Regions from separate parts of the Streptomyces sp. LARHCF249 genome, predicted to be linked through region 2. Evidence: riboswitches for the same ligand, from Rfam matches in the RefSeq annotation. Region 2 holds a riboswitch; the other holds the start of a gene.
The links. A riboswitch is a leader RNA that binds a small molecule or an ion and turns the genes downstream of it on or off. The one in region 2 is predicted to bind guanidine.
Positions count from the first base shown of each region.

Region 1: linked by a shared signal. The riboswitch ahead of ACIPUC_RS05380 (DMT family transporter) and the one ahead of ACIPUC_RS12640 (Ohr family peroxiredoxin) in region 2 are both predicted to bind guanidine.

Region 1 covers NZ_JBIXJQ010000002.1:106,390-120,832, reverse strand. Annotated here, with positions in the region: gene ACIPUC_RS05395 (ABC transporter permease) at 1-392, opposite strand, end outside; gene ACIPUC_RS05390 (ABC transporter permease) at 385-1,188, opposite strand; gene ACIPUC_RS05385 (transglycosylase domain-containing protein) at 1,400-3,814, shown strand; gene ACIPUC_RS05380 (DMT family transporter) at 3,832-4,152, opposite strand; guanidine-III (ykkC-III) riboswitch at 4,184-4,253, opposite strand; gene ACIPUC_RS05375 (GroES family chaperonin) at 4,309-4,650, opposite strand; gene ACIPUC_RS05370 (DUF3618 domain-containing protein) at 4,697-5,014, opposite strand; gene bcp (thioredoxin-dependent thiol peroxidase) at 5,128-5,595, shown strand; tRNA gene ACIPUC_RS05360 (tRNA-Leu) at 5,821-5,903, shown strand; gene rdgB (RdgB/HAM1 family non-canonical purine NTP pyrophosphatase) at 5,959-6,573, opposite strand; gene ACIPUC_RS05350 (hypothetical protein) at 6,604-6,990, opposite strand; gene rph (ribonuclease PH) at 7,114-7,839, opposite strand; gene ACIPUC_RS05340 (glucose PTS transporter subunit EIIB) at 7,959-8,192, opposite strand; gene ACIPUC_RS05335 (PTS transporter subunit EIIC) at 8,421-9,722, shown strand; gene ACIPUC_RS05330 (PTS transporter subunit EIIC) at 10,025-11,272, shown strand; gene ACIPUC_RS05325 (MBL fold metallo-hydrolase) at 11,425-12,177, opposite strand; gene ACIPUC_RS05320 (hypothetical protein) at 12,383-12,808, shown strand; gene ACIPUC_RS05315 (DUF488 domain-containing protein) at 12,805-13,161, shown strand; gene ACIPUC_RS05310 (DUF7144 family membrane protein) at 13,218-13,661, opposite strand; gene ACIPUC_RS05305 (PLP-dependent cysteine synthase family protein) at 13,834-14,443, opposite strand, start outside.
Region 2 covers NZ_JBIXJQ010000004.1:183,161-197,603, forward strand. Annotated here, with positions in the region: gene ACIPUC_RS12610 (TetR/AcrR family transcriptional regulator) at 1-439, opposite strand, end outside; gene ACIPUC_RS12615 (ArsR/SmtB family transcription factor) at 616-918, shown strand; gene ACIPUC_RS12620 (VOC family protein) at 915-1,307, shown strand; gene ACIPUC_RS12625 (molybdopterin-dependent oxidoreductase) at 1,532-4,096, shown strand; gene ACIPUC_RS12630 (FAD binding domain-containing protein) at 4,093-5,058, shown strand; gene ACIPUC_RS12635 (polyprenyl synthetase family protein) at 5,165-6,235, shown strand; gene ACIPUC_RS12640 (Ohr family peroxiredoxin) at 6,460-6,912, opposite strand; guanidine-III (ykkC-III) riboswitch at 6,988-7,051, opposite strand; gene ACIPUC_RS12645 (AraC family transcriptional regulator ligand-binding domain-containing protein) at 7,104-8,123, opposite strand; gene ACIPUC_RS12650 (type 1 glutamine amidotransferase domain-containing protein) at 8,341-9,114, shown strand; gene ACIPUC_RS12655 (discoidin domain-containing protein) at 9,191-11,305, shown strand; gene ACIPUC_RS12660 (sulfotransferase) at 11,332-11,718, shown strand; gene ACIPUC_RS12665 (LamG-like jellyroll fold domain-containing protein) at 12,072-14,443, shown strand, end outside.

The sequences.
Region 1 (14,443 bases), on a different contig from region 2:
AGCGAGCCGTCGCGGACGCGGGCGCCGATCCGGTCGGTGTTGCCGAGCAGGAGGTCGGCCAGGCCCAGCGAGGCCGAGCAGGACCCGTACAGCAAGGCGATCTCGGGCAGCGAGAAGCCGCCCAGCGCGTCCACGTGCTGGAACATGATCCAGATCCCGACGAAGTCGAGCAGTTGGATCGCCGCGTTCCCGAACACCGAGAGGAAGAAGGAGGTCCGGTAGGTCATCGTCGACCGGATCCACATCGCCGCGATCAGCCCGTAGCCGCGCAGCCCCTCCCGCACCCGGCCGCGCCGGGGCACCTCCACCGCCGCGAACTCCCGTTCCGGCTCCCGCTCGGGCTCCCGTTCCGGCTCCGGCCCCGGCTCCCGCTCCAGTACCGCCTCAGCCACCCTGGACCACCACCTTCCGCGTCGCCGCCGACTGCAACAGCCGCCCCGCGCCCAGCAGTACGCACGCCCACGCGGCCTGGAACCCCAGCGCTCCGGCGGCGCTCCCGGCCCCGGAGTGCTTACCCAGCAGCACGTCCATCGGGACCTGGAGCATCGCCGCCCACGGCAGGCTCCGGACCAACTCCCCGAACCCGCCCGGGAACACCGTGAGCGGCAGCAGCACACCGGAGAAGAAGACCGTGACGACCTGCGCCATCAGATTGATCCCGGACCCGTCCATCAGCCAGAACGCGGCCAGCCCCAGCAGGTAGCGCAGCCCGAAGCTCACCACCAGCCCCAGCACGACGGAGACCAGGAACAGCAGCCAGCGCACCGGATCGGCGGGCAGCGCCAGCTGGAAGGCCAGCGCCCCGGCCGCCAGCGGAACCACCCCGCGCCCCACCAACTGGAAGGCGGCCCGTCCCAGGTCGGCCGCGAGCCACCACATCTGGAGGTCGGCCGGCCGGTACAGGTCGACGGCGATGTCGCCCGTACGGACGCGCTCCTGGAACGTCTCCTGGAAACCGCCCCCGATCAGCGCCCCGGCGGCGAGCAGCGACTGGCTCACCCATACGAACGTCAGGGCCTGCGCCTGGTCGTAGCCGCCGAGGCCGGGCCGCTCGTCCCACAGGGCGATGTACGTGTACGCGACGATGAAACCGAACACGGTGTTGGTGAACACCCCGGCCGCCGTCGCCGTGCCGTAGGTGGCGTAGCGCCTGAACCCTCCGGCCGCGACAGCCAGGTAGAGCGGCACCCGGTGCCGGACTCCCGGCCGCACTTTCTGACGCACCGTATCCCTCCGTTTCCCACGTCGTTCCTACGTCGGCCAAAGCGCGCGAGCTTAGTGCGGAGGGGCGAGCCACGCGACCGATTTACCCCCGTCCGGAGCGGAATCGGCGGCCAATCGGGTAGACACCATGAGGTACAGAAGTGGATATTTCGCACGGCGCCGAGGAGTCCTGGAGATGAGCGACCAGTCACCACCACCGGGCTGGACCCCTCGCGACCCGGACACGCCCGACGGACCACCCGCGGCGGCGCCCGCCGAGCCGGACAGGACGGCCGGCAGGACGGCCGGCAGGACCGCCGACGCGAAGGCCGGCAAGAAGGCCCGGCGCAAACGGACCGGTTGGCGCCGCATCCTGCCCACCTGGCGCATGGTCCTGGGAACCGTCTTGCTCCTCGCCCTGCTGCTCGGCGGCGCCCTCGTCGCCGGGTACCTGCTCGTGGACATCCCGCCGGCCAACGCCGCCGCGACCGCCCAGTCGAACGTCTACCTCTACTCCGACGGCTCCCAGCTCGCCCGCGACGGCGAGGTCGACCGCGTCAACATCCCGCTGTCACAGGTCCCGCTGACCGTCCAGCGGGCCGTACTGGCCGCCGAGGACCGGAACTTCTACTCCGAGCGGGCGGTGGACCCCCAGGCGATGCTCCGCGCCGCCTGGAACACCGCGACCGGCAAGGGCACCCAGTCCGGCTCGACGATCACCCAGCAGTACGTCAAGAACTACTACTTGGGCCAGGAGCAGACGATCAACCGGAAGGTCAAGGAGTTCTTCATCGCGATCAAACTCGGTCGCGAGAAATCGAAGGGCTACATCCTCGAGGGGTACCTGAACACCAGCTACTTCGGCCGCAACGCGTACGGCATCCAGGCCGCCTCGCAGGCCTACTACGGCAAGGACGCCGGCCAACTCACCACCGCCGAGGGCGCCTACCTGGCCACCCTCCTCAACTCCCCCAGCGCCTTCGACGTCGTCTCGCACCCCCAGAGCCGCCCCCGCGCCCTCGCCCGCTGGAACTACGTGCTCGACGGCATGGTCAAGAAGGACTGGCTGCCGGCCGCCGAACGCGCCGCGACCCAGTTCCCGGAACCGGGCAAGGTCCGCGCGGCCGCCGGACTGTCCGGCCAGCGCGGATACCTGGTGGAGGCGATCAAGGACTACATCGTCGAGAACAAGGTCCTCGACGACAAGACCCTCGCCGAGGGCGGCTACCGCATCACCACCACCATCGACAGGCGCCGCCAGAACGCCTTCGTCGAAGCCGTCGACGACCAGATGGTCGCCAAACTCGACCCGGAGAAGCGCAAGGCGGACCGGGTGGTCCGGGCCGGCGGGGTCTCCATCGACCCGGCCACCGGCAAGGTCGTCGCCCTGTACGGCGGCATCGACTACACCAAGCAGTACGTCAACAACGCGACCCGGCACGACTACCAGGTCGCCTCCACCTTCAAGCCGTTCGTCTTCGCCGCCGCCGTCGAGAACGACTCCCGCACCCAGGACGGCCGCCGGATCACCCCCCACACCGTCTACAACGGCGACAACAAACGCCCCGTCGTCGGCGGCCGGATCCGCTTCGCCCCCGAGAACGAGGGCCAGGTCTCGTACGGGAACATCACCGTCAACACCGCCACCGACCTCTCCGTCAACGCCGTGTACGCGCAGATGGCCGTCGACGTCGGCACCCTCAAGGTCAAGGAGACGGCCGTCGCCCTCGGCATCCCCGAGACCACCCCGAACTTCGAACCCGTCCCCGCCATGGCGCTCGGCACCCTCCAAGCCAGCGTCCTGGACATGACGCAGGCGTACGCGACCCTCGCGGACCACGGCCGGCGCACGCCCTACACCTTCCTGGAGAAGATCACCAAGGAGGACGACACGATCGCCCTGCCCGAGCGCACCGCCACCCAGGCGATCAGCCGCGAGGCCGCCGACACCACCACGTCCATGCTGGTCAGCGTCGTCGACAACGGCACCGGCACGGCCGCCCTCGCCGCCGGCCACCCGGCCGCCGGGAAGACCGGGACCGGCGAACTCGACCGCTCCGCCTGGTTCGCCGCGTACACCCCGGACCTCGTCACGGTGGTCGCGATGATGGGCCAGGACCCGGACACCGGCGCCCTGCAGTCGCTGTACGACGCCCTCGGGGAATCCCGCATCGGCGGAGGCGGCTACCCGGCCCGGATCTGGGCCGCGTACACGAAGACCGCCCTGGAGGGCGCCGACCCCGTCGACTTCGACCTGGAACTCCAGCCCGGCGCCTCCCAGCCTCCGCCGTCGCCCAGCTTCGAGCCGTTCCCGCCGGAGGAGCCGACACCCGGCGACCGCTCCCCGACCCCGCCCGTCCGCCCGACCCGCCCGACCCCGCCGAACCCGACGGGCGGCCAGGACAACGGCGGACAGGACCAGGGGGGCCGGACCAACGGCGGCCGGACCCAAGGAGGACAGGACAACGGAGGCACCACCCAGGGCGCCCAGGGCGGCACCTCCGCGGGCACCCAGGCCGGCACGACCCAGGGCGCCGCTCAGGGCGCGAGCCAGGGCGCCGACGCGGGCGCGTCGGGAGGCATGCGCCCCCCGTCGGCCTTCCTCGAATAGCCCCGTCCGAGCAGCGGCTAGTGGCCGGAGGTGGCCTTCAGCCCCACCACGGCGACCAGCAGCAGGCAGATGAAGAAGATCCGGGCGGCGGTGACGGGCTCACCCAGCACCGCCATACCGAGCACGGCCGCACCGGCGGCGCCGATGCCCACCCATACGCCGTACGCGGTGCCGATGGGCAGGGTCTTCGCTGCGTAGGACAGCAGCACCATGCTGGCGACGATCCCGGCGCCCGTGAACACACTGGGCCACAGCCGGGTGAATCCTTCGGTGAACTTCATGCCGATCGACCAGCCGACCTCGAGCACACCGGCGAGAAGCAGCAGAACCCATGCCATGACGGCACCTCCGAGACATCGAGCGATACGGGGTGCGTCGTCTTGTCGTACCCGGTACGGCGCGTCTCGTCGGGTTCCCCTCAACCGTAGCAAAGGACACCGAAAAGGGCTGGTGACCTCGGCCACCAGCCCTGTAGAGCAGTCTTCACAGAGGAATCAGAGGTAAAGCCCGGTCGAGTCCTTCGCGCCTTCCAGCCGCTCGGCGGCCACGGCGTGCAGATCCCGCTCGCGCATGAGCACGTACGTCGCCCCCCGCACCTCGACCTCGGCCCGGTCCTCGGGGTCGTACAGAACCCGGTCGCCGGGCTCCACGCTCCGTACGTTCTGTCCGACGGCGACCACTTCCGCCCAGGCGAGCCGCTTGCCCACCGCGGCCGTCGCCGGAATGAGGATGCCGCCGCCCGAGCGGCGCTCGCCCTCCGGCAGGTCGGACTTCACGAGCACGCGGTCGTGCAGCATCCGGATGGGCAGCTTGTCGTGGGTGGTGTTCTCGCTCACGCCCCGAACCTACCCGCCCTCGCCCGGCCCGCGCTCCGCAGGGTCATCAGCGCTTGCGCCGCGCCGAGACGACCAGCAGCCCGACCACACCGGCCGCCACCAGCGCGACGGGCACGATCCGGCCGACGCGCGGGGTCCCGTCGTCGTGGCGCAGGCAGGCCTTCGCGTCCGTCACGAGACGGTTCACCGCGACGAAGGCCCGCCCGGCGGTCTGGTCGACCGTCGAGGCGACCCTGGCCTTCGCGTCCCCGATGATCGTCTTCGGGTGCATGCGCACGCCGATCTCGTCGAGCGTCTCGGCGAGCTGCTCGCGGCGGCGGACGATGTCCGCCTCGATCTGTGCGGGGGTCCTGGCTTCCGGCACCGCGCTGCCTCCGTCGTCGTGTCGTCTGTGGGCGTGATCCGTCATGGACAGTCTGTCAGCTCCGTCAGCTTAGGCTCATGCCATACCGATCCCCTCCCGAGGAGACTGCCGACATGAGCGAGCGACTTCAGCCGGGCGACACCGCCCCCGCCTTCACCCTGCCCGACGCGGACGGCAACGAGGTCTCGCTGGCCGCCCACAAGGGCCGCAAGGTGATCGTCTACTTCTACCCGACCGCGATGACGCCGGGCTGCACCAAGCAGGCCTGCGATTTCACGGACAACCTGGACGTCCTGGCGACGGCCGGCTACGACGTCATCGGCGTCTCCCCGGACAAGCCGGAGAAGCTCGCGAAGTTCCGCGAGAAGGAGGACCTGAAGGTCACCCTGGTCAGCGACCCGGAGAAGGAGACCCTGACCGCCTACGGCGCGTACGGCGAGAAGAAGCTGTACGGCAAGACGGTGACGGGCGTCATCCGCTCGACGGTGGTCGTGGACGAGGACGGCAAGGTCCAGCACGCCTTCTACAACGTCAAGGCCACGGGCCACGTAGCCAAGATCATCAAGGACCTGGGCGTCTGACCCCGGCCCTTCCCGCCGCAGCGGCCCGCACCCCACCGGTGCGGGCCGCTGCGCTCATCGGACGAACCGGCCGCAACGCCGGCGCGGCAACCGCCGGGAAAACCTGCCGCCGTTGCCCCAACCGCCACGCGGTCACCAGCACCTGGTGCGGAGGCGGCCTGACCCGCCGTCAGACTTCAATCTGAGACCCACAACGGCGGCCCTCCGGCTAGGATTGCGGCGCGAGCGGCCGTTGCTGAACGGTATAAGCGGAGGTTTTAGGTGCCTCTGGACGAAAGTCCATGTGGGTTCGAATCCCATCGGCCGCACAAACCGCAGAAACCAAGGCCCGGCTCCCAGAGCCGGGCCTTCGGCGTACCGGCGTCAGCCCAGCAGTTCGCGCAGTACCGGGGCCAGGGCGCGGAAGGCCTGGCCGCGGTGGGAGATGGCGTTCTTTTCCGCCGGGGCGAGTTCGGCGCAGGTGCGGGACTCGCCCAGCGGCTGGAGGATCGGGTCGTAGCCGAAGCCGCCCGTGCCCGACGGGGTGTGGCGCAGGGTGCCCAGGAGGCGGCCCTCGACGACGCGTTCGGTGCCGTCCGGCAGGGCCAGGGCCGCCGCACAGAAGAAGTGGGCGCCGCGGTGCTCGTCGGCGATGTCGCCGAGCTGGGCCAGGAGGAGTTCCAGGTTCGCCTTGTCGTCGCCGTGGGTTCCGGCCCAGCGGGCCGAGAAGATGCCGGGGGCGCCGTTCAGGACGTCCACGCACAGGCCGGAGTCGTCGGCGACGGCCGGCAGGCCGGTGGCCCGGGCGAGGGCGTGGGCCTTCAGCAGGGCGTTCTCGGCGAAGGTGACGCCGGTTTCCTTGACGTCCGGGATCTCGGGGTACGCGTCCGCGCCGACCAGCTCGTGCGGCAGGCCGGCGTCGGACAGGATGGCGTGGAGTTCGGCGATCTTGCCGGCGTTGCGGGTGGCCAGGATCAGGCGCGGCGGCGTGGAGGTCATGCCGTCATTATTCCGGCCCCGCCGGAGCCGTCAGCCCGGGGTGCAGACCTTGGAGATCTCGCTCGCCGCGTCCGCGACCGGCTGGATGTCCGGGGTGGCGTCGCCGCTCTCGATGGCGGTGCGGACGTTCTTCACCGCGGTGTTCATCGAGTCGATGGCCTTGCCCAGGTCGGTGTTGTCGGTCTGGTCGCCGATCTTCTTGAGGTTCGCCTCGATCTGGTTGAGCGCGTTCTGGGCGTCCTGCGGGCTGTTGCCCGCCTGGGAGACCGCCTGCTGGAGGTCGTTGGCGCCGTCCGTGATGGCCACCGCCGTGTTGGCGCAGTCCATCGCCGTGGAGATCGCGTCGCAGGAGGAGAGGGCGGGTATGGCCAGGGCCGCGGCCAGCGCCAGGGCGGCGACGCGGTGCTTCGGCTTCATCGTCTGCTTCATCATCGGGTCCCCCAGGGGTCAGGTACGTGGACGGGCGCACGGCTGTGACACCGTGCGCCCGTACCAGGACGGACGCGAATCCGCGCGTCGCGGTTGCCGCTCACGGGCCGCTCACAGGTCGAGCGCGCTCCGCTGGATGGCTTCCAGGTCCGCGCAGCCGCCGGCCGCGAGGTCCAGGAGGGCGTTGAGTTCCTTGCGGTCGAAGGGCTCGCCCTCGGCGGTGCCCTGGACCTCGACGAAGCGGCCGTCGCCGGTGCAGACGACGTTCATGTCGGTCTCGGCGCGCACGTCCTCCTCGTAGCAGAGGTCGAGGAGCGGTTCGCCGTCGACGATGCCGACGCTGACGGCGGCGACGGTCCCGGTGAGGGGCTTGCGGCCGGCCTTGATCAGCTTCTTCTGCTGGCCCCAGGCGACGGCGTCGGCGAGGGCGACGTAGGCGCCGGTGATCGCGGCGGTGCGGGTGCCGCCGTCGGCCTGGAGGACGTCGCAGTCCAGGACGATGGTGTTCTCGCCGAGGGCCTTGTAGTCGATGACGGCGCGCAGCGAGCGGCCGATGAGGCGGGAGATCTCGTGCGTGCGGCCGCCGATCTTGCCTCGGACGGACTCGCGGTCGCCGCGGGTGTTGGTGGAGCGGGGCAGCATCGAGTACTCGGAGGTGACCCAGCCTTCGCCGCTGCCCTTGCGCCAGCGCGGGACGCCTTCGCTGAAGGAGGCGGTGCAGAAGACCTTGGTGTCTCCGAAGGAGATGAGGACGGAGCCCTCGGCGTGCTTGCTCCATCCGCGTTCGATGGTGACCGGGCGGAGCTGTTCGGGCGTACGGCCGTCGATGCGAGACATGGCTCCGAGCCTAGCCTCTGTGGAGCAACGCGAGGACCCCGTCCGGAGGGGTCCGGGACGGGGTCCGAGGCGTGGGGCCGAGCGCGGCGGGCTCAGCCGGCCGAGCGCGTGGGCTCAGCTCACATCATGTCTTCGATCTCGCCGGCGATCGGGTCGGCGTCGGTGCCGATGACGACCTGGATGGCGGTGCCCATCTTGACGACGCCGTGGGCGCCGGCGGCCTTCAGGGCGGCCTCGTCGACCAGGCTCGCGTCGTGGACCTCGGTGCGCAGGCGGGTGATGCAGCCTTCGACTTCGTCGATGTTGTCGATACCGCCGAGCCCGGCGACGATCTTCTCAGCCTTGGTGGCCATGTGTTTCTCCCTGGGTCTTACGAAGAACGAGTCTCGGCGTCCGGTACGTGGACAACGCTCCACGCAGTCCGCTTTGTCACGGTAACGCACGGTTGGCCCAGCTACGCGAGCACATGACTGCCGCCTGCCGAATGATGACGATCAGCAGCAGCCTGCCCACAACTGGTCTACACCAGTGTGCCGCACGTGCTGCCGCCGCCAAAACGAGGCCGGTCAGGGAGGACGCCGATGAGCGCGAGCAGCGCCGCAGCAGAGCCACGCCGCCAGTGGTGGAACGGCTTGTTCCAGGGCCTGCAGAAGATGGGCCGCAGCCTGCAGCTGCCGATCGCCGTACTGCCCGCGGCAGGCATCCTGAACCGCTTCGGCCAGGACGACGTCTTCGGCGCGGACGGCCTCGGCTGGACGAACGTGGCCAAGGTGATGGCCAGCGCGGGCGGCGCGCTGCTGAACGCGGACCTCGGTCTGCCGCTGCTCTTCTGCATCGGCGTCGCGATCGGCATGGCCAAGAAGGCGGACGGGTCGACCGCCCTGGCCGCGGCGGTGGGTTTCCTCGTCTACCGGGCCGTGCTGCAGGCCTTCCCGAAGAGCTGCCCGGAGGGGACCAAGGACATCCGGGGCGGCTGCCTGGGGCCGGACGACACCTTCTCCGAGTACGCCTTCCAGAACCCGGGGGTGTTCGGCGGCATCGTCATGGGCCTGCTGGCCGCCTGGTTCTGGCAGCGCTACCACCGGGTGAAGCTGGTCGACTGGCTGGGCTTCTTCAACGGCCGCCGGCTGGTCCCGATCATCATGGCCTTCGTCGCGATCGCGTTCGCCGTGCTCTGCCTGTGGATCTGGCCGCCGATCGGTGACGCGCTGGAGAGCTTCTCCGACTGGCTGGTGGGCCTGGGGGCCTGGGGCGCAGGCATCTTCGGCGTCGCGAACCGCGCGCTGCTGGTGATCGGCCTGCACCAGTTCCTGAACGTCCCGGTGTGGTTCCAGTTCGGCAGCTACACCAAGCCGGACGGCACGGTCGTCCACGGCGACATCGCCATGTTCCTCAACGGGGACCCGGAGGCCGGGCAGTTCCTCTCCGGCTTCTTCCCGATCATGATGTTCGCCCTCCCGGCGGCGGCGCTGGCGATCACCCACTGCGCGAAGCCGCTGCGGCGCAAGGAGGTCGGCGGCCTGATGCTGTCGGTCGGCCTGACCTCCTTCGTCACGGGCATCACGGAGCCGATCGAGTACTCCTTCCTGTTCGTCGCGCCCCTGCTGTACGTGATCCACGCACTGCTGACGGGCGTGTCGATGGCGGTGACGTGGGCACTGGGAGTGAAGGACGGCTTCAGCTTCTCGGCGGGCCTGATCGACTACGTCATCAACTGGAGCCTGGCGACCAAGCCCTGGCTGATCATTCCGATCGGCCTGTGTTTCGCGGTCGTCTACTACGCGGTCTTCCGTTTCGCGATCACGAAGTTCGACATCCCGACGCCGGGCCGGGAGTCGGACGAGGAGATCGAGGAGATGCAGAAGGAGAACCTCAAGGCGTAGCCGCCGCCGCCCGCCCCCGGCCGGGCCTTTCGGCCCTGCTCCCAGGCCCTCGGATCTTCGGATCCGGGGGCCTCGGCCATGTCCGGAGGGCCGATCGCCCGGGTGTGGAGCCGATCGCCGCGCCATGTGGTGTAGACCACAGGAAATCGAAGGTTCCTTATCTATCCCTCACCGTGTTACAACTGGTCTACACCACCTATTGGTGTAGACCACGCGGGCCTGTCTGGCCCGCGTATCCCCCCTTTCCGAGACGTCGCCGTCCCCCGTTTCCCTGGCGGCGCCTTGCCCACTGGAGGAAGTTGATGAGTACGGCAACCGCCGCTCCCGCCAAGAAGCGGGGCTCCAGCGTGATGCAGGGCATGCAGAAGGTAGGCCGCAGCCTCCAGCTGCCCGTCGCCGTTCTGCCCGCCGCCGCCATCCTGCTGCGCCTGGGCCAGGACGACGTCTTCGGCAAGGACGGTCTGGGCTGGGGCAAGGTCGCCGGCGTCTTCGCCAGCGCGGGTGACGCGGTCTTCGCCAACCTCGCCCTGCTCTTCTGTGTCGGTGTCGCCATCGGCTACGCGAAGAAGGCCGACGGCTCGACGGCCCTCGCGGCGCTCGTCGGCTTCCTCGTCTACAAGAACGTGCTGACCGCGTTCCCGATGGACGGATCCGTCACCGAGCTGCTGCCCAAGGGCAAGCCCCAGGACCCGGGCGTGCTCGGCGGCATCATCGTCGGCCTCGTCTCCGCCATCATCTGGGAGAAGTACCACCGCACCAAGCTGGTGGACTGGCTCGGCTTCTTCAACGGCCGCCGGCTGGTCCCGATCATCATGGCCTTCGTCGGCACCGCCTTCGGCGTGTTCTTCGGCCTGGCCTGGGGGCCCGTCGGCTCCGCCCTCGCCGACTTCGGTGACTGGCTGATCGGCCTCGGCTCCGTCGGCGCGGGCATCTACGGCGTGTTCAACCGCGGCCTCATCCCCGTCGGCATGCACCAGTTCCTGAACACCTTCTTCCAGCAGCAGGTCGGCACCTTCACCAAGGCTGACGGCACTATCGTCACCGGCGAGATCCCGCGCTTCTTCGCAGGCGACCCGACCGCCGGCCAGTTCATGTCGGGCTTCTTCCCGATCATGATGTTCGGCCTCCCGGCCGCCGCGCTCGCCATCGCGCACTGCGCCAAGCCCGCCCGCCGCAAGGCCGTCATGGGCATGATGATCTCCCTCGCGCTGACCTCCTTCATCACGGGTGTCACCGAGCCGATCGAGTTCACCTTCCTCTTCCTCGCCCCCGCCCTGTACGCAGTGCACGCGGTGCTGACCGGTATCTCCATGGCCGTCACCTGGGGCCTGGGCGTTCACGACGGATTCGGCTTCTCCGCAGGCCTGATCGACTACCTGCTGAACTGGAAGCTCGCCACCAACCCGTGGATGATCATCCCGATCGGCCTGTGCTTCGCGGCGGTCTACTACGTGGTCTTCCGCTTCGCGATCGTCAAGTTCAACCTTCCGACGCCGGGCCGCGAGTCCGACGAGGAGATCGCCGAGATGGAGAAGGCCGAGGCCAAGTAGGCCTCAGCCGCACGGCGCGCAATCAGCACCGAAGCCCCCGCCTTTCCTTGCGAAAGGCGGGGGCTTCGGCCTGTCGGCACTGCACGGCGAACCCGGGCGGGCGGCTCGTACGAGGCCATGGCGCGGGTCAGGCAGGATCCGGAAGAGGCGGCCTAGACCTCGTAGACGGCGCCCGCGTAGGCCAGGTCGACCGGGCCCGGGTAGACCGCGCGGGCGTCGGCGAGGTTCTGCTGGGGGTCCGTCCACGGCGGGATGTGGGTCAGGACGAGCCGGCCGACCCCGCCGCCCTGGGCGTACTGCCCGGCCTCCCGGCCGTTGAGGTGGAGGTCGGGGATGTCCTCCTTGCCGTGCGTGAAGGAGGCCTCGCAGAGGAAGAGGTCGGTGCCCTCGGCGAGGAGGCCCAGCTCGGGACAGGTTCCGGTGTCGCCGGAGTACGTGAGCGAGCGGCCGCCGTGCTCGACGCGGATGCCGTACGACTCGACGGGGTGGCTGACGCGCTCGGTGCGGACCTGGAAGGGGCCGATCTCGAAGGTGCCGGACTTCAGGGTGCGGAAGTCGAAGACCTCGCTCATCGAGCGCTCGTCGGGGACGTCGTCGTAGGCGGTGGTCAGGCGCTTCTCGGTGCCCTCGGGGCCGTAGACGGGGATGGTGCCGCAGCGGCCGCCCTCGTGCCGGTAGTAGCGGGCGACGAAGTAGGCGCACATGTCGATGCAGTGATCGGCGTGCAGGTGACTCAGGAAGATCGCGTCGAGGTCGTAGAGACCGATGTGGCGCTGGAGATCGCCGAGGGCGCCGTTGCCCATGTCGAGGAGCAGCCGGAAGCCGTCGGCCTCGACGAGGTAGCTCGAACAGGCCGATTCCGCGGACGGGAACGAGCCCGAGCAGCCGACGACGGTGAGCTTCATGGAGCGTGAACCTCCGTGGACGGTCCGTGGACGGAATGCGGGCCGTGCGTGGGTTGAGCGTAAGGCGCGAAACGACTGGTCGCTCCTCCGCGGCGGGCCGTTGTGGGGGGAATCACCTGTGCTGTCACCCGGGGGAGCGACGGTGGGCACAGGCGTTGCCACACGTTGCCATGCCGGGGCGTTCCCGCACGGCTACGGTCGAAACATGGACACGTCCTGGTGGCCCGCGGTGGCCGCGGTCGTGGTCGTGGCGCTGGTGGCTCTGTTCGCCGGAGGGCGGCTGTGGCTTCCCCGCCGGGCCAGGCCCGCGCCCGCGCACGGTCCCGGGCCGCCGCCGAGGCCCCGGGCGGGTGAGCTGTGGTACCTGGCGGACGGCCGGATCTGCCTGGTGATGGCGGTCGAGCAGGTACGGGGGCACCGGGCGCGGGTCGCGTGGATCAGCGGGAAGTACGACGACCGGCGGGCCGGTGTGATCCCGCTGCCCCCGGGGACGGTGGGGGCCGGAGGTCGGGCGGGCTTCCTGGAGGCGGACCGGCCGGAGGAAGTGTCGCTGTGGGAGTTCGACAGGCGGGTGGGCATGCTGGATCCGGCGGTGTGGGACGAGATCAAGGGCCTGGGAGGCGGACGGTGATCCGGATCCGGCGGATCTACGACACCCCGGAGCCGGGGGCGGACGGGGTCCGGGTGCTCGTGGACCGGCTGTGGCCGCGGGGGCTGGCGAAGGAGGCGGCGGCGGTGGACGAATGGCCGCGGGAGGTGACGCCGTCGACGGAGCTGCGCAAGTGGTTCCACGCGGGCGGCTCCGCCGGGGAGTTCCGGCAGCGGTACGAGGCGGAGCTGGCGGAGCCGGACGCGGTGGCGGAGCTGGACCGCCTGCGGGGCCTGGCCGCGGCCGGGCCGCTGACGCTCCTGACCGCGGTGAAGGACCCGGAGTCGAGCCACGCGGCGATCCTTGCGGAGCTGCTGGGCGCGGGGCCCGGGTGACCGCCGCGGGCCGGGATGCCCCATCGGCGTCCCGGCCCGCGGCGGGCCCTTGGGGGTCAGAGGGCGCCGGGGCTGCGGTCGACGCACAGGGCCCAGATCACGAAGACACCGAGCGCGATGGTGATCAGGGACCAGAACGGCTGGTAGGGCAGCCACAGGAAGTGCAAGATGATCATGACGCCGGTCAGGGCGACGCCCAGGGCCCGCCCCCACGGCGTGCCCTTGAGGACTCCGATGCCGACGATCAGGACGACGATGCCGAGGATCAGGTGGATCCAGCCCCAGGCGGTCAGGTCGAACTTGAACGTGTAGCCGCGGACCCGCCAGATGACGTCGTCCTTGGCGAGCGCGGCGATGCCTTCGAAGATCGCGAACACGCCGCTGATCATCATCAGGACGGCGGCGAACATCGAGCCTCCCGCCGCCCAGCCGGAAGCGCTCCCCGAAGGAGGAGGCGTACCGGAAGTGCCGGGGGCCGCGGGGTTGGGAGTGGTCGTCATCGAGCCACCACCCTCTCTGTAGGGTCGGTCGGGCACGTTCAGCCTCGGCCCGTACCACCGTCCCGGCGACCTCCGTGGGCCATTCGGGCGATGTCGCCCGGAAATGCCGCGGCCCGCTCCCCCGGTGGAGGGGAAGCGGGCTCGGGATCCGCGGAAGAGGGGAGGAGCCGGGCTACGCCCAGAGTTGCCCCTGGAGGACCTCGATGGCCTCTTCCGTGGTGGCGGCCGTGTACACGCCCGTCGACAGGTACTTCCAGCCGCCGTCGGCCACGACGAAGACGATGTCCGCCGATTCGCCGGCGGCCACGGCCTTGCGGCCGACGCCGATCGCCGCGTGCAGCGCGGCCCCGGTGGAGACGCCCGCGAAGATGCCCTCCAGCTGGAGGAGTTCGCGGGTCCGGGTGACCGCGTCCGCCGAGCCCACCGAGAAGCGGGTGGTGAGCACGGAGGCGTCGTACAGCTCCGGGACGAAGCCCTCGTCCAGGTTCCGCAGGCCGTACACCAGGTCGTCGTACCTCGGCTCCGCCGCGACGATCTTGATGCCGGGGACGTTCTCGCGCAGGTAGCGGCCGACGCCCATCAGGGTGCCGGTCGTGCCCAGGCCCGCCACGAAGTGGGTGATCGACGGGAGGTCGGCGAGGACCTCCGGGCCCGTGGTGGCGTAGTGGGCGCCCGCGTTGTCCGGGTTGCCGTACTGGTAGAGCATCACCCAGTCCGGGTGCTCCGCCGCCAGCTCCTTGGCCACCCGCACCGCGGTGTTGGACCCTCCCGCCGCCGGCGAC
Region 2 (14,443 bases):
CGCCGGATTCCTGGTGCGCGTGGATCCAGAGGGTGATCGGTGCCAGCCGTGCCTCCTGGGAGTCGCGGAGCTCTCCGGCGCGCGCCATGCCTTCCCGGTCCGCGGCGACGGAGTGTATGAGGCGGGCCTCGTCCGGATGGGTCTGCGCGAAATCCAGGTAGGCCAGGACGACGGCCCGGATGCCGGAGCGGGCGTCGGCCGCCTGTACGAGCGCTGTTCCCAATGCGTTCAGGAGCTGGCCCACGGAGCGCAGTGCGAGCGCGGAGAACACGCCGTCGAGGCTGCCGAAGTGGTGGTAGATGCTTCCGGAGCTGATCCCGCTGGCTTTGGTGATCGCGCTGACGGTGAGGCCGGCTTCGCCGGAGGAGGCGTAGACCTTGAGTGCTGCGTTCAGCACCTGTTCGACCGTGGCCTCGCCGCGTTGTTGTTTCGGGCTCATCGAACAGGCGTCCTCGGTCTCATTGCGCGTGATCCTTACTCTTCGTCACGGACAGCGTAGAACATCGTTTTCCAGGTTCTTCTCCGGAAAAAGTGCGAGCGCAGGGCTCGGGCTTGCCCTCCAGCACGGCGCGCCTCGGCTTGATAGGCAAGTGAACATTTGCCTATCATGGGGTCGTGGCCGACGACCTTTTCAAAGCCTTGGCCGACTCCACCCGTCGCATCATCCTCGACGAGCTGACGGAGAGGTCCGGACAGACACTGTTCGAGATCTGCTCACGGCTGAGCGTGAAGCACCGGCTCGGCATCTCGCGCCAGGGGGTCTCCCAGCACCTCGCCGTGCTGGAGGCCGCGGGGCTCGTGGAGACCAGGCGGGAGGGTCGCTACAAGTTCCACGACCTGAACACCGCCCCGCTGCGGCAGATCGCCGAGCGATGGCCCGTGCCCGACGCGTCCCCACCGGAGGAGAGCACCCCATGAAGATCCATCTGACCAGCGTCTTCGTCGACGACCAGGCCAAGGCCCTGCACTTCTACACCGAGGTCCTCGGCTTCGTGAAGAAGCACGACGTTCCGGTGGGGGAGAAGGACAGGTGGCTGACCGTCGTCTCGCCCGACGAGCCCGGCGGCACCGAACTCCTGCTGGAGCCCGCCGGTCACCCGGCCGCCAGGACCTACCGCGACACGCTCGTCCAGGACGGCATCCCGCTCGCCCAGTTCGCCGTCGACGACGTGACGGCGGAGTACGAACGCCTGCGCGGCCTCGGCGTCCGCTTCACCCAGGAGCCCCTGGACATGGGCCCCGTCACCACCGCCGTCTTCGACGACACCTGCGGCAACCTGATCCAGATCGCGACGGAGCCGAAGTAGGCAGCGGGGCGCTGCTGCTGCGCAAGGCCCCCCGATCAGCCCTTGATGTCCCTGCTGCGATCCAGCCGGTCACGTGCCGGTCGCCGGGGGAGCGCGATCCGAAAGGACGGCACACCCGGGCGCGCGCCGAACTGCGCCGATCCCGGGAGCGGGATATCAAGGAGTGTGAAGGTGAGCGCGAGGCCCGGCGGTCGCCACCACCCCACGGCTAAGGAGCACGTCTCGTGGAGTTCGAGGTCAATGGCGCCCATCGGGCGGTGGACGTGGACGACGACCCGGCCGCCGTGGAGGTGGTGCGCGACCGGCTGGGTCTGACCGGCACCAAGCTGGTGTGCGCGGGCGGGGTGTGCGGGGCCTGCACGATCCAGGTCGACGGTGAGCCCCGGGTGTCCTGCCTGACGCCCGCGGTCGTGCTGGCCGGCCGGCGGGTGACGACGGCGGAGGGCCTGTCGGGCCACCCGGTCGCGCGCGCCTTCGCCGGCGAGGACGCCCTCCAGTGCGGCTACTGCACCCCGGGGTTCGTGGTCGAGGCGGCGGCGTTCTTCGAGCGGTGGCGGGCCGCGCACGGCCGCACCCGGCCGGGGCGGGAGCAGATCGCGGACGCGCTCGCGGGCCACCTGTGCCGCTGCGGCGCGTACGAAAGGATCTTCGCCGCGGTGGCCGCGGCCTGCGCGGGCGACTACGACACGGCGCCGGCCAACGGGGAGGCACCGGCGGTCCCGCGCACCGAGGCCCCCGAGAAGATCGACGGATCGGCCCGGTACACCACGGACCTGCGCCCCGAGGGACTGCTGGAGGGGGTGATCATCCGCTCGCCGCACGCGCACGCGCACGTACGCTCCCTGGAGGCCGGAGACGTCCCGCTGGTGCCGCTGCTGCCTCCCGACGGCGTGGTCCGGTACGTCGGCCAGCCGGTGGCCGCCGTCGCGGCGCCGGACCGGGCCTCCGCACGGGCGGCCGCGGCGCGGGTCGCTGTGGACTACGAGGTACTGCCGGCCGCCCTGGACGTACGCCAGGCCCGGACCGGCGAGGGCCCGTTGGTCTACGAGGACAAGGCGGCGCGCAAGCGGGCCCCGGGATCCGGCGAGACCCCACAGCTGCTGCCGGCCCGCTGGCGCGGCAACCTGCGGGGCCCGTCCGCCATGAGCAAACGCCCCGCCACGGCCGTGCGCCGTATCACCGAGGCCCGGGCCCAGAACCCCGAGCGGGTCGTGGAGGGCGTGTTCACCACCGCCGCGCAGACCCACACACCCCTCGAACCGCACGCCTGCCTGGCCCAGTGGGTCGACGGCACCCTCCACCTGGAGGTGTCCACGCAGTCCGTGAAGCAGACGGCCGAACTCGCCGCCGAACGCTTCGGCGTGCCCGTCGAACGGGTGGTGGCGAAGGCCGTCCACGTAGGCGGCGGCTTCGGCTGCAAGATGGGGCTGACCTCCGATGTCGTCGCCGCGGTGGAGCTGGCCCGGCTGCACGGCGCCCCGGTGCGGGTGGCGCTGGAGCGGGACGAGGAGCTCACCGACGGCGGATACCGGCCCGGCACCCGGATCCGGCTGGCGATGGTCGCGGACGCGGCCGGCGATCTGAGCGCGCTGGCCATGGACGCGGACAGCGACGGCGGGGTCTCGGTGGGCGGCACCGTGGCGGCACTGGCCCGGTTCATGTACGGCAAGGCCCCGCGCCGGCTCCGCGACTTCGACGCGGTCACCCACCGGCCTCCCGGCGCCCCCTTCCGCGGCCCGGGCGGACCCACGATGTGCTGGGCCCTGGAGCAGGCCGTCGACGAGATGGCCCACCGGCTCGGCCAGGACCCGATCGCCCTGCGCCGCCGCTGGGACGGCAACCTCAAGCGGCACGCCCTGTACGACCGGGCCGCCACGCTTCCCGTCTGGTCGGGCCCCCGCGGCGGCACCGGGCGGTTCCGCCGCGGTGTCGGCGTCGCGGCGGCCAACTGGCTGTATTTCCTCGATCCCGTCACCGAGGTCGAGCTCACCGTCGAGGACGGGGTCGTCGTCGCCCGCTGCGCCGTGCAGGACATGGGCACGGGCTCGCGGACCGTGCTGCGCCGGGCCGTCGCCGAGGGGCTCGGCGTGCCGGAGGAGAGGGTGCGCGCCGAGGTCGGCCGGAGCGACGCCGTCCACGGACCCACCTCCGGCGGCAGCCGGACCACGCCCTCCCTCGTGCCCGCCGCCGCGGACGCCGCCGTCCGACTGCGCGACGCGCTCGGCGGCGGTGACGTGGCCGCCCGGCTGGACGCGGCGCACGGCGTACGGGCCACCGGCCGGCGCCCCCGCGACCACCGGGGCTTCGCGGTCCCCTTCACGATGGGCGGTGTGGCGATCGGCCGCGGCTTCACCGGATCGGTGCAGGTCGCCGAGGTCGAGGTGGACACGCGGCTCGGCCGGATCCGCCCGCTGCGCGTGTGGAGCGGCATCTCCGCGGGCCGCATCCACGAGGACCGCCTCGCCCGCAGCCAGTGCGAGGGCGCCGTCGTACAGGGCGTCGGCTACGCCCTGTACGAGGAGCGGCGCACCGACCCGGTCACCGGCCGGGTGCTGACCGAGAACCTCGAGGACTACCGCATCCCGGGGATCGGCGACACCCCCGAGATCACCATCCATTTCCACCAGGAGGGCTTCGAGCACGTCCCCGGCGGCGGTGTCGGCCTCGGCGAGATCGCCACCCTGCCCACTGCGGCGTGCCTGGCCAACGCCGTCCACGACGCGACCGGCTGGCGCCCGTACGACATGCCCATCCGCCCCGACCGGCTCCTGGAAGGACTGGGTACGTGAGCACCGATCCCGCCCTCACCGACCTCTCGGCCGCCGTCCTGGCCCGCGGCGGGGAGCTGCGCGCCGGTGGCACCGACACCACCGCCCGGCAGCGCAGCGGCGTCTCGCCCGGGCCCTTCACCGACCTCGCCGGCGCCGGCCACCTGCGCGGCACCACGCCGCTGCCCGGCGGCGGGCTGCGGATCGGCGCCCTGACCACCCTCGCCGCGCTGGCCTCCGATCCGCAGCTGCGCGCCGGCTGGCCGGCCCTCCCGATGTCGGCCGCGGCCGCGGCCACTCCGCAGATCCGCGCCGCCGGCACCCTGGGCGGCAACCTGCTGCAGCGCAACCGCTGCTGGTACTACCGCAATCCGCACGTCAGCTGCCTCCAGAAGGGCGGCACCGGCTGCCCCGCGCGCGAGGGCGACCACCACTTCGGCGTGGTCAGCGGAAACGGCCGCTGCGTCACCCCGCACCCGTCCACGCTCGCGATGACCCTGCTCACCTACGATGCCGAGGCCGAGGTCCACGGCGAATCCCCGCGCAGCGTCGCCGACTTGTACGGGGACGGCGACCGGCTCTCCCACGCCGACCACCTGCTGCCGCCGGGCCGCATCCTCACCGCGATCCGGCTGCCCGCACCCCTGCCCGGCGAACGCGCCGGCTACCACCGGGCCACCAGCCGGGCCCACGCCGAATGGCCCCTGGCCGAGGCCGCCGCCCGGCTGGCGCTCGACGGCGCCACCGTCACGCACGCCGCCGTCGCGGCGGGCGGGGTGGCGCGCGTCCCGCTGCGGCTGACGGAGGTGGAGGCCGCCCTGATCGGCCGCGAAGCCACTCCCGCGGTCCTCGCCGAAGCGGCCGCGACGGTACTCGCCCGCTGCCGGCCGCTGCCGCAGACCGGCTACAAGGCCACGCTGTTCAGCGCCACCGTCCTGGAAGCCCTGGAACAGGCAGCCGGCCCGGCTGCCGCCGCCGGCTAGGAACTGCCTGCACTGCCTGACCCCGCCGCGACCGACCACGGTCACGAGGCACTACCGTCACACGTCTACAGCGTGCCCCGACACACCCAGGCAGGAAGAACGCGTCATGACCCAGCAGATCCTCGAGCGCGTCGCCGGATACGAGCAGCGGTTCAACACGGTCTTCGAGGAGTACTTCGACACGGTGAGCGCCGGACTCGGCGCACCCTCGTTCAGCCGTTTCACCCCCGACTGCCTGCGGTTGCTGCGGGAGCTGTCCTTGCGGGGCGGGAAGCGGATACGGGTCGTGCTGCTGCACGAGGCGGCGCGTCTGGTGACGGACGGGCCGGTCGAAGGGCTGGACGCCGCCGCGCTGAGCATCGAGCTGCTCCAGACGCACGGTCTGGTGCACGACGACCTCATCGACGACAGCCCCACCCGCCGCGGCGGCCCGTCCACGTACTACTCCTACCGCGAGCGCTTCCCCGACCACCCGCAGGCGGCCCTCGGCCTGACGGTACTGGCGGGCGACCTCGCTCTCGCCCTCTCACTGCAGGCGCTGCTGGAGGCGAAGGTGCCGGCGGCAGTGCGGCAGGCCATGGTCGAGGTGCTGACCCGGGCGGCGGCCGACACGTTCGTGGGCCAGATCATCGACCTGGAACGCGACTTCGCCGCCGCACCGGACGAGGACGTCCTGCACTGCGTGGCCGACTACAAGTCCGCCCGCTACTCGATCCTCGCGCCCATGCAGCTCGGCCTGCTGGCCGCGGGCGAGCAGCCGGCGCTCTTCGAGAAGGAACTGCGCGACTACGCGCGGCTGGTTGGGATCTGCGGGCAGATGCGCGACGACTACCTGGACCTGTTCGGAGACGCGGCCGCCATGGGCAAGCCGACCGGCACAGACATCCGCGACGGCAAGAACAGCTACACCGTCCGTACCCTGCTGGCGTCGGTCGACGACGCCGAGCGCCGCGTGGTCGAAGCCGCACTCGGGGACCCGTCCTGTACGCCGGAAGCCATCGCTGCCGTCCGGGAGATCGCGGAGCGCCGGGGTGTGGCGGTCAGGATGCAGGCGGACATGCGCCGCTCCGCGCAGCAGGCGTCCGAGGTGGCCGCCGGCTGGCGGTCACGGTGGCGGGAGGAGTCGGTCGCCTTCTTCGAGCAGATGCCGCTGTGGAGCGTCGAGCGGGTCAGGTGAGAGCGGGCCGTTCCCGACCGCGTCCCCACCGCAGCGGGGTCACAGCCGCCAGTACGCACCCGCACGCGCATCGACGTGCACCACGTGCGGGCCGACGCGCACCACGTGGTCCGGTCCGGACCAGGAGCCGGTGGCCGTTGCGGCTGATGCCGCGCCGCAGCCAGGCGCCGTGCTCGGGCACCGGGACGCCGGGGCCGCCCGGGACGCGGTCCGCCGGCTCGGGCTCAGATCCGGTCGTCGGCGGCGGGGTCGTCCACGGCCAGGAGCGTCAGCGGTACGTTGCCGCGTACGGCCTGGGCGTACGGGCAGACCGCGTCGGCCCGGTGCAGCAGGGGCTGGAGGTCCGCCGCCCGCCACCCCGGCAGGCTGACGGTGAGGGCCACCGCGAGGCCGTAGCCCGCGGGCGTGTCCGTGGTGCCGAGCTGCACCTCGCAGGCCACGCGCGCGGCGGAGGCGTCCGCCCCGAACTCGGCGGCGACCTCCGCGAGCGCGGAGGTGAAGCAGGCGGCGAAACCGGCCGCGAACAGCTGCTCGGGGTTGGTGGTGCCGGGCACCTTCTTGCGCGGCGGGGCGAGACGGACGTCCAGGCGCCCGTCGTCCGTCCGGACGGATCCGCTGCGGCCCCCGGCGGCATGTGCGGTCGTCCGGTACAGGCTGCGGGTGAGTGGCACGGTCATGGCGTTCGGCCCATCTGGATCGACGAGGACGCTGCCCGGGTGCGGACAGCGGACGGCGCTGCTCGTGCAGCACCTCGCGCGTCGTCGTGCGTAACCGGGTACGGCGCATCTCGTCCGGGGCCTCGGATCAGGCCGCCGGACAATCCAGCAACGGACGCGGCCGGCCGGGGCCTCGCCGGCGGTGACCCTCCTCACCCGCTGCCGGGGCCGCCGCGATCCGGAGCTGCGGGCCGGTGCCGGACGCGGTACGCCCCCGGGGGCATGCCCTCCCACCGGGTGAAGGCACGGACCAGGGCCGTCGCGCCGCTCAAACCGACGAGGGGGGCGATCCGGTCCAGCGGCAGGGCCGTGGTTTCCAGCAGCCGCCTGGCCCGGCCGTGCCGGGCGGTGTCGAGGAGCGCGCGCCACGACGTGCCCTCCGCGTGCAGGGCCCTGCGCAGGGTCCGGACGCTGAGGTTGAGTTCCTTGGCGGGGCCCTCGGGGCCGGCGTCCTCGAGCGCGGCGTGCTCCAGCCAGGTCCGCACGCGCTCGGCCGCCGTCGCGGCAGTGGACAGCCGGTCCAGCAGGCGGTCGGCGTAGGCACGGTGCAGGGCGTTGAGCGCCGGGTCGTACAGGGGGCGGCGCCTGTCGAGGTCCTCGTTGGCGACCGTGATCGCGTTCTCCGGGGCGTCGAAGGTGACGGGGCAGCCGAGGACGCGGGCGTAGGGCTCGGCCGAGCCCGTGCGGGGATGGGCGAACGACACGGCCAGGGGCGCCCAGTCGTCGCCGGCGATCCAGCGGGCCGCCCGCACCATGCTGCTGACGATCGCCTCCACCTGCTGGGGGTGCATGGCCGCCGGGTCGACGGTCGGCCGGTAGCAGACCCGGCTGACGCCGTTGCGGCGGTGCACGGTCACCGTGCCCGCCTGGCTCACCAGGGGGTGGTAGCGCTCGGCCGCCTGCGCGGCGTCCGCGAGGCTGGCGCAGGTGAGGACGAGGTGGCCCAGGATGTGCAGCCCTTCGGGCCGGATCCGGTCGCCCACGAGGAGCCCGGTGTGCGGGCCGGCGTCCCGGGCGCCGAGCACGGCGTCCCACAGGGCGCGCATCTCGCCGAACTCCAGCCGGTCCGTCGGCGAGGCCCAGGAGCCGGACCCGCCGACGCCCTCCGCCGTGGCGCTCAGGACGGCGAGGGCGTAGGACGCAGTGACGGAGGGCGGCTCGATGGTGGACACGGCCGCCAGTCAATGCGGGCACTCCACCCCCGTCAACACCGTCGGCGGGGCCGGTCGGCGGGGGCGGGTTCGGAGAGTCAACGGGTTGGCCGCCGAAGTGAATGACGGGGCCGCGGGCCGCTCCTAAGGTCGGCCTTCGGACACCGAGGGGATCAGGGGCCCACGGAGCGCCGGGCAAGCGTGCTGCCCCGATCACCACCGCTCAGAGGAGTACGCCGTGATTCTCTTCCTGCTCCCCGCAGGCGACTACGACCCGACCGAGGCGGCGGTGCCCTGGGCCGCACTGCGGGACGCCGGCTTCGAGGTGCGGTTCGCAACCCCCGGCGGGAAGGTCGCGCTCGCCGATCCCCGGCTCACGGACCTCGGCTTCTCCTGGCTGTCGCCCTGGCTAATGACACGCCGCGCCGAGCTCGCCGCCTACCGGCGGCTCACCGAAGACCCCTGGTTCCGCGCCCCCTCCTCGTACGCGGATGTCGAACCGGCCGACATCACGGGCCTGTTCGTACCCGGCGGCCACGCCGCGGGCATGCGGACGCTGCTCGAGGACGCCACCGCCCAGCAGCTGTTCGCCCGCGTCTTCACCCGGGGGCTGCCGGTGGGGGCCGTCTGCCACGGCGTGCTGCTCGCCGCCCGGGCCAAGGATCCCGCCACCGGGCGCTCGGTCCTGCACGGCCGGCGGACGACGGCGCTGACGGCCCTGCTGGAGTTGACCGGGTGGAACCTCACCCGGTTCTGGCTGGGGCGCTACTACCGCACGTACCGCACCACCGTGCAGCAGGAGGTCACCGCGGCGCTCGCCGATCCGGGCCACTTCCTCGCCGGCCCGCCGCTGCCCCTGCGCGACACCGCCGCCCGGCCCGGACGCGGCTTCACCGTCAAGGACGGCAATTACGTCTCCGCGCGGTGGCCCGGCGACTGCCACCGCCTGGCGGGGGAGTACCTGGCCCTGGTCCGTGCCCATGCGGCGGGAGCGGTGCACCCGTCGGGCTGAGTCCGGACCGCACGCGCAGGCCGGCGACCAAAGACCCTCTCCGAATTGTCATGCACGCGTCGTGAAGGGATGGGGAATGAATCGACGAAGAGCCTTCGGACGAAGCCGGTACCTGTTGATCGGCCTGGTCCTCGCGATGGCCACCCTGGTGCTCGGCCCCGCGGCCCCCGGCGCGGCGGCGGGCCCGCAGTGGTGGGAGCCCGTGGCGCGCCCGGCCCCGGACTCGCAGGTCAACGTCACGGGGGAGCCGTTCACCGGGACCGACGCCCAGGGCCGCGTCCGCGGATACGTCGACGCGCATGTCCACCTGATGTCCAACGAGGGCTTCGGGGGACGGCTGGTCTGCGGAAAGGTCTTCTCCATGGCGGGAGTGGCGGACGCCCTCAAGGACTGCCCCGAGCACTACCCGAACGGCGTCCTCGCCCTCTTCGACATGATCACCAAGGGCGGTGACGGCCGGCACGACCCGGACGGCTGGCCGACGTTCAACGACTGGCCGGCCCACGACTCCGCCACCCACCAGCAGACCTATTACGCCTGGGTGGAGCGGGCCTGGCGGGGCGGCCAGCGGATCCTGGTGAACGACATGGTCACCAACGGCGTCATCTGCTCGCTCTACTTCTTCAAGGACCGCGGCTGCGACGAGATGTCCGCGATCAGGCTCCAGATCCAGAAGACGTACGAGCTCCAGGACTACGTCGACGCCATGTACGGCGGCGCGGGCAAGGGCTGGTTCCGCGTCGTCACCGAGCCCGGCCAGGCCCGCAAGGTCGTCCAGGAGGGCAAGCTCGCCGTCGTCCTCGGGGTGGAGACCTCCGAACCGTTCGGCTGCAAGCAGGTGAGGGACAGCGCCCGCTGCACCATGGCCGACATCGACCGCGGCCTGGACGAACTGCACCGCCTCGGCGTGCGCAGCATGTTCCTGTGCCACAAGTTCGACAACGCCCTGTGCGGCGTCCGGTTCGACTCGGGCACCCAGGGCATGGCCGTCAACGTCGGCCAGTTCCTTTCCACCGGAACGTTCTGGAGCACGGAGCCGTGCCCCGGCCCCCAGCACGACAACCCCATCGGCTTCGGACTCGCCGCGGGACCGTCCGCCGAGGGTGCGCACGGGCACGACGCGGCCGGGGATCCCGGCACCTCGCCGGCCGAGGCGGAAGCAAGGGTCCGCGGCGCCCTGCCGGAGGGGGCCGAACTGCCGCAGTACGGCGCCTCGCTCCAGGCGCAGTGCAACCGCCGCGGCCTGACCGCGCTGGGCGACTACGCGGTGCTGGGCATGATGAAGCGCAACATGATGCTCGAGATCGACCACATGAGCGTCAAGGCGGCGGACCGGGCGCTGCACCTGCTCGAATCCGAGCGCTACTCCGGCGTGCTCTCCACCCACGGCTGGATGGACGAGAGCTGGACCGAGCGGGTCTACCGCCTGGGCGGCTTCATCACCGGGCACATGTACGAGGCTCCGGCGTTCGCCGCCGAGGCGCGCAGGAACGCCGCCCTGCGCGCCAAGTACGGCGCCGGGTACGGAATCGGTACCGACATGAACGGCTTCGCCTGGCTCCCCGGCCCCCGGGCCGCCGCCGGGAACCCGGTGCGGTACCCCTTCCGCAGCCCCGACGGCGGCTCCGTCCTGGACCGGCAGGTCACCGGCGCACGCGTCTGGGACGTCAACACCGACGGCGGCGGCACCCACTACGGCCTCGTACCGGACTGGATCGAGGACATCCGGGTCTCCGGCGGCCAGGACGTGGTGGACGAGCTCATGCAGGGAGCCGACGGCTATCTGCGCACCTGGGCGAACACCAGCGGCCACACCACCCCGTACACGCCGCTGGTCCGCGGCTACCATCCCCACGCCGGACACCTCGCCTCCTCCCGCCCCCTGCCCGCAGGCTTCGTCCACGAGGCCGTCTGGAAGGTGCTGCGGGAGCCGGCGCCCGGCACGGTCCGGCTCTACGAGTGCAAGGCGGGCAGCCACTCGCTGCTGACGCCCGACCCGGGGTGCGAGGGCCAACAGCCCCTCGGCGCAGTCGGATACGTGTACACCAGGGCGGTTCCGGGCTCGGTGCCCCTCTACCGGTGCTACATACCGTCCGTATTCGACCACTTCGTTTCCAACCGGGCCGACTGCGAGGGGCCTTACACGAAGGAGGGCCTGCTCGGCTACGCCATGCCCGTGGCCGCGCCGTAGCGGCCCGTGCACAGGGTGCCCCCGGCGTGCGGCCCGGGGGCACCCCGCGTGGATCCGAGCCCAGCGCGGCGACTGGATCCAGCGCCGCTGGAGCGCCTCGGCCGCTGTCCTGCGCGGCGCGTCGATCACCGTCTCGTGGACACCGGGACCGATCTCGCCCGAGGCGCCGACATCACGGTCGCGCCCTATTACCAGCCGCGGTCTACGGCTGCCACGCCTTTCACCGGGAACGGTTCCTCCGGGTCGCCCGCCGGCACACGAGCGACGTGACGCGCCACTTCGCCGGACGAGACGGCGACCTGCTCGTCCTCGACATCGCCGGGGGCGAGGGCTACGACTGCCTCGCACCGTTCCTCGGCCTGCCCGTCCCGCACGAACCCTTCCCTCACCACAACCGGGTAAACAGAAGGTAAAAGAACCCTGTGCGGCGGCGGACCGGGCCGGTCGCACGCGGTCGATATTCGGACAGTGGTGTCCGGTTCCCTACGCATCAAATCCGCCCTGCCGGCGTTCAGTTGAGGGGCGATGGAAGGCGCGGACCCTATCGCTCGGCAGTCCTCGTGTACATGGGGCGGACGAGTCGGCCGCGGGTGAGGTGATGCAGGTCATGTTGACCGGGTGGATCAAGTCTCCGTTTCATTCGCATGTTTACTGATCTTTTATTTTTCCTGTGGGGGGAACAGCGGTGGATCACCCGCCGGGCCTTTGGCCTGCTCAAAATCGGCGGCGCGGACGCGTCGCAACACGTCTTGTCGTCTTCGGCCTTGTGGCCGGCACCGCCCTGACCAGCTGCCTGCCGACCGACCTCGCCGCTGCCGCACCGTCGGCCTCCACGGCCGACGGCGGCGCCGCCGCCCAGCAAGACACGCCGGAGACGCTGGCCCTGGCGGAAGCCAGGAAAACCGGCAAGGACGTATCCGTCGCCGCCATGCGCCGCGAGACCGGCGACGTGGTCGCGAAGCCGGACGGCTCGCTCGTCGCCACCGTCTACACCAAGCCCGTCCGCGCTCTCAAGGGCGGCAAGTGGCACGACATCGACACCACGTTGCGCAAGGCCGACGACGGCAGCGTGGCCCCGGGGGCGACCCTGCCCGACCTCGCCTTCTCCGGCGGCGGCAGCCAGCCCCTGGTCCGCATCGCGCAGGCGGGCAAGGAAGTACGGCTGACCTGGCCGAAGCCGCTGCCCGCCCCGGTGCTCGACGGGAACACCGCCGAATACCGCTCGATCCTGCCCGACGTGGACCTGCGGCTGACGGCCACCGAGACCGGGTTCACCCAGCTGATCGTGGTCAAGACGCCCGCCGCGGCGAAGAACCCGCAGCTGGACCAGCTCAAGCTCGGGCTCTCCGCGCCGGGCCTGACCACGCGCCAGGCCACGGACGGCACCCTGAAGATGACCGACGCCGCCGGCGGAACGGTCTTCGAGGCACCCAAGCCGGTCATGTTCGACTCCGCGCCCGGCCAGGCCGAGGGCTCGGTGGTCCCGTCCGCAGTCCCGGCGGCCGCCGTACCGGCCCCGGCGGGCCGCTCCGTGCTGCAGCCGGCTCCCGCGGCCGGCCCCGCAACAGCCTTTACGGCGAACCCGCCGGCCGCGCACGCCGCGGTCGTCAAGGTCTCGGTGCCCGCCGACCAGAAGAGCCTGGTCCTCACCCCCGACCAGGCCCTGCTGGACTCGCCGAGCACCGTCTTCCCGGTCCTGATCGACCCCAACATCCAGACGCCCCGCGCCAACGGGTGGGCCGGCATCTCCCGGTACTGGCAGGACAACGCGTACTGGAAGTTCACCGGTGACTTCGGCAACGGCCTGTGCATCGCCTCGAGCTGCGCCTCCAACGACGTCAAGCGCGTCCTGTACGCCTTCCCGGTCAAGGGCTGGGGCTTCGTCGGCAAGCGCATCACGGACGCGAAGCTGAACGTCTGGGAGACGCACGCCTACAGCTGCACCAAGAAGCCCCTCCAGCTGTACGCGACCAGCCGCATCGGCTCGGGCACCACCTGGCGCAACTCCAGCTCCTCCTCCTTCTGGGTGCAGCACCTCCAGACGATCAATGCCGCGCGCGGCTACGACGGCTGTGCCGCGGGGTACGTCGAGTTCGGCGGCAGCACCTCGAAGACGCTGCGGGACAAGGTCCAGCAGGCGGCCGACGGCAACTGGGTGGACCTCACCCTCGGGCTCAAGGCCGAGAACGAGTCGGACGGCTACGCCTGGAAGCGGTTCAACAGCAACGCCGGCCTCCAGGTCACCTACAACCTGCCGCCCCGGCAGGCCCCGATGTCGGACCTGTCGATGTCCCCGGGCTCGGTGTGCTCCACCAGCGCGGTGGTCATCACCAAGCACCCGCAGGTCACCGCGAAGGTGTCCGACCCCGACAACGAGCCCCTCGGCGTGCAGTTCGCCGTGTCCTGGGACAACGGCGACGGCACCGGCATGAGCGGCAAGTGGTTCTCCACGGGTGCGGGGGGCACCGCGCCCCCGGCCAACACCTTCAAGGCCTCCGGTTCGCAGTTCTCCATCAGCCTCCCCACCAGCATCCCCAAAGACAAGCTGATCAACTGGGCGGTGCGGGGCTGGGACGGCGCCGAATGGGGGCCGTGGAGCTTCGACGGCACCCCGACCGCCTGCTACTTCAAGATCGACACGTCGGCCCCGGTGGGCCCGGTGACCACCTCGCCCGACTTCCCCGGCTCCACGGACGCCCAGGCGCCCCTCGCCTGGACCGACGGCGTCGGCAAGTACGGCACCTTCACCTTCGACACCGCCTCCACCGACGCGGTGAAGTACCAGTACGGCCTGGACCAGCTGCCCTCGGCGGCCCGGGAGGTGCCCACCAGCGGCGGCGCACCGCAGACCGTCAAGCTGCTGATGCAGAAGGAGGGCCCGCACTTCGTGTCCGTGCGGGCGCTGGACGCCGCGGGGAACGCCTCCGAGCCGACCACGTACTACTTCAACGTCCAGCGCGGCCACCCGCAGCGGGCCGGCTGGACCATGGACGACGTCACCGGCACCTCGGTGGCACCCTCAGGGTCCGACCTGCCCGCGACGCTGACCGCAGGCACGGCCGGCGCTCCCGGCCACACCGGGACCGCCGTCGAGCTGAGCGGTCAGCGCGCCGCGGACACCACCCCGTTGCAGTACCT